3 regions of the Pedococcus sp. genome follow, and region 3 is predicted to be linked to each of the others. Evidence: predicted binding sites of a transcription regulator. Region 3 holds the regulator's gene; each other region holds the start of a gene.

Region 1 (2,263 bases), on a different contig from region 3:
GCCCTCACCGGCGTGGCGTGGTCGCCGTCGCGGATGGGCGCGTCACACCACGGCGTGCGGCAGGCCAGGTCGCGGACGACGAGGAACCGGCGCAGCGAGCCCGAGAACAGGCGGCGTCGGGAGTCCATCGCGACCAGGGCGGACCGGTCGGGGCTGGTGTAGAGCCTGCGCACCCACACCATCGCCTCCGCTGCCACACCATCGGGCGCCCCGGTGTGGCCGGGGGACGTGTGCTGCTCCGTGGCGCGAAGGAGATCGCGTGCGAGGGTCGCCGGGATGGGGCCATGGCCGGGGAGGTGTGCCGGCTCGGTGCCGGCGTCCAGCAGGCTGGTGTCGGTCATGACGAGCTGGATCTCGACCGGGACGGCGGCCGCCGCGGCCTGCCCGGTGAGGCGCTGGACGAGGGTGTCGGCCATGACCTGCCCACGGCTGCGGTCGCCCGCCTGCCCGGTGGCCGCAGCCTGCTCCGCTGCTGCCGTCAGGGCGGCGTAGGCGGCCACGCCCTGGGCGACCGGGAGGGTGGCGGTCAGGACCGCCATGGTGTCGGGGGCCGGACGGATCGTGACCCGCCGGTCGGCTGCTGCTCGGGCGGCGCGGTTGACCGCCGAGGCCGGGTCGAGCCGCTGCGCCAGCGCCCGCACCTCGCGGGCAGTGCGCGCGTTGCCCCACGTGGGCAGCTCGCCGGCGATCGCGGCGTCCACCTGGCGCCTGACGTCCGGGTCGAGGTGGGCTGTCTCGCGCGCCACGAGAGTCGCCCGCCACTCGCTCACCGCGCCAGAGGCGAGGTGGCCCTGCGTGTGCGGGAGCTCCCGGTGCAGGGCCGTGGCGAGGCCGAGGTGTCGGGAGCCCCAGTGGGCCGACTCGCGTCGAGCCAGGGCGACCTGGGCGGCGATGCCTCGGCCGCGCTCCCGCGCGGGCACTCCCCGAGCGGCCTGGTCCTCCCGCTGCGAGGCGTCGAAGGCCACCGCCACCCTGGCCTGCGCGCCGGCCGCGGCGGCCTTGATCGACTCCAGCAGCCCGAGCTGCTCGACCCGCTCGGCGTCGGACACCGCGGCGTCAAGGCCTGGCAGGCGGGTCAGGATGTCGCGCAGCTCGGCCGTCGTCAGCGGCACCGGCACGGGTGGCGCATCGAGCGGACGGCCAACCGTCGCTCGCGAGTGCTCCGTCACTGAGAACCACCTCCCCCACCTCAACCTGTCAGGTCGCGAACCGGCATCACGCCAGATGCGAACGTATGTACGAATCCTAGGCGGTGGCGCCGACAACGGAGATCACCAGCGGGCAGGCTGTGGACAACCCATCGCGTGCCTCGACATGGCGGTCGGCCTGCGGATCAGCCCGTGACGAGAGCCCGCTCCCACAGGCGGCTCACCGACTGAGGCCGTGGTATCGGTACGGCTCGTCGGGGCTTCCCCAGCACGCGTAGGGTCAGGCCCATGCGGACAGTCTCCCTCCTGCCGTCGACGACCGAGATCCTCTTCGCCCTCGGCGCGGGAGACCAGGTGGTGGGCGTGACCTTCGAGTGCGACTTCCCCGAGGAGGCGCGCAGCCGCCGGATCGTCTCGACCACCGCCATCCCCGAGGGCCTCGGTCCGCACGAGATCGACGCGTTCGTCACGAAGGCCATGCACGCCGGGGAGGACCTCTACCACCTGGACGCGGGCGCCCTGGCCCAGCTCGACGCGGACCTGGTCGTGACCCAGGACCTCTGCGCCGTGTGCGCCGTCGACGTCAGCAAGGTCGACGACGCCCTCGCCTACCTCGGCTGCCGCGCCGCGGTGCTGACCATCGACCCACACACCCTCGACGACGTGCTCGACTCCATCACCACGCTCGGAGCGGCCACGGGCACCGAGGACGCAGCCGAGCGGCTGGTCGCCGCACTGCGCCGGCACCTCGCCACCATCGCCGAAACGGTTGCGGGGCGACCTCGCCCGCGCGCGCTGGTGCTCGAGTGGACGGACCCGCCCTTCGCCCCGGGCCACTGGGTACCCGAGATGGTGACGGCTGCCGGCGGCGTCAACGCGCTCGGCGTGCCGGGTGAGAAGTCAGCGCGCACCACGTGGGAGGCCGTGCGCAGGAGCGCGCCCGACGTCATCGTCGCCGCTCCCTGCGGGTACCACCTGGACGGCGCGACGGCGTTGGCGCAGAAGGCGATCGACGACGGGCACCTGCCCGACGGCCTACCGGTGTGGGCGGTGGACGCCAACGCGTCGTTCGCCCGGCCCGGGCCACGGCTGGTCGACGGCGTCGAGGCGTTGGC
Region 2 (2,263 bases), on a different contig from region 3:
TCGGTCATCCGGTCGAGCACGGCCTCGGCGACCTCGTCGGGGCAGCCGCGCTGGCGGAGCTTGTCGCGCAGCTGCTGACGACTCCGGGGCGCCAGGGCGAGCTGGCGCAGCACGATCTGCCGGGCCACGTCGTGGGGGTCCGGCTCGCCGTCACGGGACCGGAGGTCGTGCTCGGGGTCACCCGGGACGCCCGCTCGCCGGCGCCGGCGAGGCCTCCCGTCGTCGGTCGGCTGGGACTGGCGCCGCGCGGTGTCCCCGGCGGCACCGGTGGCCCCGGCGACCCCGGTGGCCGTCGCTGTCGCTGCCAAGGCAGCCTCGAGGGCCGCCCTGGCAGCGTCCTGCCTGGTGCTCACTGCTCTCAGAACTCGACCGGGACCTCGGCCACCGGGTCAGCCGGCTTGTCGACCTGGGGGCCGACGCCGAGCTTCTCCTTGATCTTCTTCTCGATCTCGTCGGCGAGGTCGGGGTTGTCCTTGAGGAAGTTGCGGGCGTTCTCCTTGCCCTGCCCGAGCTGGTCGCCCTCGTACGTGTACCAGGCGCCGGCCTTGCGGACGAAGCCGTGCTCCACACCCATGTCGATGAGGCCGCCTTCACGGGAGATGCCGTGGCCGTAGAGGATGTCGAACTCCGCCTGCTTGAAGGGCGGGGAGACCTTGTTCTTGACGACCTTGACCCGGGTGCGGTTGCCGACCGGCTCGCTGCCGTCCTTGAGGGTCTCGATGCGGCGCACGTCGAGGCGGACGGAGGCGTAGAACTTCAGCGCCTTGCCACCGGTGGTGGTCTCGGGCGAGCCGAACATCACGCCGATCTTCTCGCGGAGCTGGTTGATGAAGATCGCGGTGGTGCCGCTGGTGTTGAGGGCACCGGTGAGCTTGCGCAGCGCCTGGGACATGAGTCGGGCCTGGAGGCCGACATGGCTGTCGCCCATCTCGCCCTCGATCTCGGCGCGGGGCACGAGCGCGGCCACCGAGTCGATGACGATGATGTCGAGGGCGCCGGAGCGGATCAGCATGTCGGCGATCTCGAGCGCCTGCTCGCCGGTGTCGGGCTGGCTCACCAGGAGGGAGTCGGTGTCGACGCCGAGCTTCTTGGCGTACTCGGGGTCGAGGGCGTGCTCGGCGTCGATGAACGCGGCGATGCCGCCCTTGCGCTGGGCGTTCGCGACCGCGTGCAGGGCGACGGTGGTCTTGCCCGACGACTCCGGCCCGTAGATCTCGACGATGCGGCCCCGGGGCAGGCCGCCGATACCGAGTGCGATGTCGAGGGCGATCGACCCGGTGGGGATGATCTCGATGGGCGGCCGGACGTCGTCGCCGAGGCGCATCACCGCGCCCTTGCCGTGGCTCTTCTCGATCTGGCCCATGGTCGTCTCGAGGGCCTTGAGCTTCTGGTCGAAGCTGCCTGCGCTACTGCCTGTGGTCGGGCGAGCCATCGCCGCACCTGCTTTCTGTTCGTCGAGTCGGGCGCGCCTGCCTTCGACCCGCACAGTCCGTGGATCTCGTGTCGGGTCAGACGCTAGGAGGCACCACCGACAGCCGGCGCGATCCGCTGACGGGCAGTGGATGGCGTGACGACGAAGCCGCCTCTTGTGGACAGAATCTACCCGAACACGTGTTCGAAGTACGTCAAACCGACGACGACACGCCGAGCGTTCTCGGCGGGCCCGCTATCGCGCCGGGTGCCGGCCGCTGCGGCGCATCGGCGTGTGGGGGATGCCGTCCTCCAGGAATCCCCGCCCGTTCGGCTCGAAGCCGAACCGGGTGTACCAGTCCGCGAGGTGCGACTGGGCGTCGAGCACGACGTCCCGCTCCCCCGCCACGGCCAGGGCCGCCTCCACCAGCGCGGCGGCCAGACCCGCCCCGCGGTGCTCCGCCAGGGTCGCGACGCGACCGATCCGCAGCACCCCGCCCTCGTCGAGCAGGCGCAGGGTGGCCACCGGCTCCCCGCCCCGCTCGACCCAGAGGTGGCGCGCCGCCGGGTTCGTGTCGCGGCCGTCGAGGTCGAGGTAGGGGCAGTCCTGCTCGACGACGAAGACCCGGGAGCGCAGGGCCCACAGCCGGTACGCCGTCTCCACGGGGAGGTCCGCGAACGCGGCGACCCGGACCTCGTCGCCCCTCGGCGTCCGCTCCCCCGCGTCTCCCCCCACCGGGTCACCAGCCATGTGTGCCCGGCCCACCCTTGAACGGGCCGACCACCGCCGAGGTGATCCAGCCGCCGTAGAAGCCGCCCGACTGGGGGGTCACGCGCTCCCCGTCGACCAGGC
Region 3 (2,263 bases):
CCTTCGGGTTCAGGGGATCCGAGTACACGCCCGTGAGTCCCGAGTGCCCGATCGCGACCAGGCCCCTCGGGTGCGCCGGGTCCGCGTCCGGAGCGGGCGCACCCGCTGTCGCCGCGACGGGCGCGGCCACCGCCACGCGAGCCTCCGGAACCGCCTCGCCACCGCAGGCCGCCAGGGCCAGCACGCCCAGTGACAGCGTCGCGACGGCACGGACCGTGCCCATGGTTCCCCCCGGGTGAGCGGTTGGCGTGGGTCCCTCCGACCACGCTAGGCGAGGCTGCCGGCGCCCACCTCCGGCCGGCGACGTAGGCACCCGCTCGGTCGGCAAAGGGGGCAGAACGGGTTTCCCGAACGCGGGTCCGGACCTACCATCGCGAGGAGGTGGACACACGGGGTGAGGTGATCACATGACGGCAGTGCGCGTGGGCCCGTTCGAGAACGACGACGCACTCGACTTCCTCGACGACCTGGAGGAGGCAGAGCCGGAGGAGCGGCCGCAGAAGGTGGTGCGGGCACTGCGCCAGGTGGTCCGGGCGGAGGCGTACATCGAGGCGCCCCTGATGGCGCAGGCCGTGGCGGCTGCCGCCGTGGTCGCGGGCTCGGTCGACCCGGACTGCCTGGGGCGGGAGCGCTTCCGGCCGCGGTGGATCGAGGAGGACCCGCTCGAGGTCGACGACGACCTCGACGAGCTCGCCGCCACGGTGCTGCGCCGGGCGCTGCGCCACGACGACAACGAGTGGTGGGAGCTGTGGGACGAGGCCGACGCCACGGACGAGGTGACCGAGGTGGTCAGCCGCTACCTCGACGTGCTGGGCGACTGAGGGGAGCCACCCGGGCGGGGCAGCGTCAGACGCGCCGCAGGACGGCCGTGACCTTGCCCAGGACCGTGGCGTGGTCGCCGTCGATCGGGTCGAAGGCCGGGTTGTGCGGCAGCAGCCACACCTTGCCGTCCTTGCGCTTGAAGGTCTTGACGGTGGCCTCGTTGTCGAGCATCGCCGCGACGATGTCGCCGTTGTCGGCGGTCGGCTGCTGGCGCACCACGACCCAGTCGCCGTCGCAGATGGCGGCGTCGACCATCGAGTCGCCGACGACCTTGAGCAGGAAGAGCTGCCCCTCGCCCACGATCTGCTTGGGGAGCGGGAAGACGTCCTCGACGGACTCCTCGGCCGTGATGGGCACGCCGGCGGCGATCTGGCCGAGGACCGGGACGTAGGAGGCCTCGGGCCGCTGGTCGTTGATCCCGGTCTCGTCGAACGGCGCGTCGGCGTCGTCGGGCGCCGCGCCGCCGCGGTAGCCGCGCATGTCGGCGGGGGAGTCGGGGGAGACCACCTCGATCGCCCTCGGACGGTTGGGGTCGCGGCGCAGGAAGCCCTTGCGCTCCAGCGACGACAGCTGGTGGGCGACGGAGCTGGGGGAGGTGAGCCCGACGGCCTCGCCGATCTCACGCAGGCTCGGCGGGTAGCCACGGCGGTCGACGGAGTTGCGGATGACCTCGAGGATGCGGCGCTGGCGGACGGTCAGGCCGTCGCCGCGGTCGCGCTCGGGAAGCTCCTTGACGTTGGTGCCGTCGCTCATGCCTCTCCCCATTTCTGCAGGTCAGACGCCGTATGCCGGTGGGCTGGCGGGGCGCTCTCGCTGGGACTGTCGGTGGGACTGTCGGTGGCCTCTGGTGTGCTTCGAGGCATGAGCACAGCCTATGGGGTTCGAACACACTTGCCAAACACGTGTTCGATGCGTGTCTTGAACCTGACCGCGAAGGGTGCTAGAAATCGTACAGACGTTCGATCGAACACCCGTTCGGAGACCTCGGCCCCGCACCCGCGGGGCCCGGAGACGGAGGACACCATGAGTGCAGCAGTCGCCTGGGACCTGACCCCCGCACCGGCCCGCGTGCCGGGCCGGCCGTCCCGCCCGCGGCTCGTCCTCGTCCCGACCGGTGACGCCGTACCGACTCCGGTGGCGGGCCCGCTGCGCATCACCCGAGCCGGTCGCCTGGCCATCACCCTCACCGTCGCCGCGGCGCTGGTCGCGCTGGCCCTGACGGTGTTCGGCGGCGGTGATGCCGCCGCGGTCACGCCCGCCGCGGACCACGCCACCACGGTCCAGGCGGGGCAGACGCTGTCCCAGATCGCGGTCGAGCAGCTGCCGGGGGTGCCGATGTCCGAGGCCGTCGCCCAGATCCAGCTCGCGAACAACCTCCCCAGCACCCACGTCCACGCCGGTCAGACGCTGCTCATCCCCGCTGCGAGCTAGAGCCCACCGC

The links. Region 3 encodes LexA, which represses DNA repair genes until DNA is damaged. Its sites were predicted from a motif close to TCGAACANNTGTTCGA; they were not measured.
Region 1: the regulator LexA is predicted to act here: its motif matches at 1,227-1,242, upstream of VIB11_RS13120 (DUF222 domain-containing protein).
Region 2: the regulator LexA is predicted to act here: its motif matches at 1,604-1,619, upstream of recA (recombinase RecA).

The regions. Positions count from the first base shown of each region.
Region 1 is NZ_DATBMI010000164.1:2,614-4,876, forward strand. Features, by position in the region: gene VIB11_RS13120 (DUF222 domain-containing protein) at 1-1,169, opposite strand, end outside; gene VIB11_RS13125 (cobalamin-binding protein) at 1,437-2,263, shown strand, end outside.
Region 2 is NZ_DATBMI010000182.1:23,418-25,680, forward strand. Features, by position in the region: gene VIB11_RS14230 (regulatory protein RecX) at 1-353, opposite strand, end outside; gene recA (recombinase RecA) at 359-1,432, opposite strand; gene VIB11_RS14240 (GNAT family N-acetyltransferase) at 1,667-2,161, opposite strand; gene VIB11_RS14245 (DUF427 domain-containing protein) at 2,151-2,263, opposite strand, start outside.
Region 3 is NZ_DATBMI010000117.1:22,184-24,446, reverse strand. Features, by position in the region: gene VIB11_RS09740 (SGNH/GDSL hydrolase family protein) at 1-223, opposite strand, end outside; gene VIB11_RS09735 (DUF4259 domain-containing protein) at 408-821, shown strand; gene lexA (transcriptional repressor LexA) at 847-1,575, opposite strand; gene VIB11_RS09725 (LysM peptidoglycan-binding domain-containing protein) at 1,846-2,253, shown strand.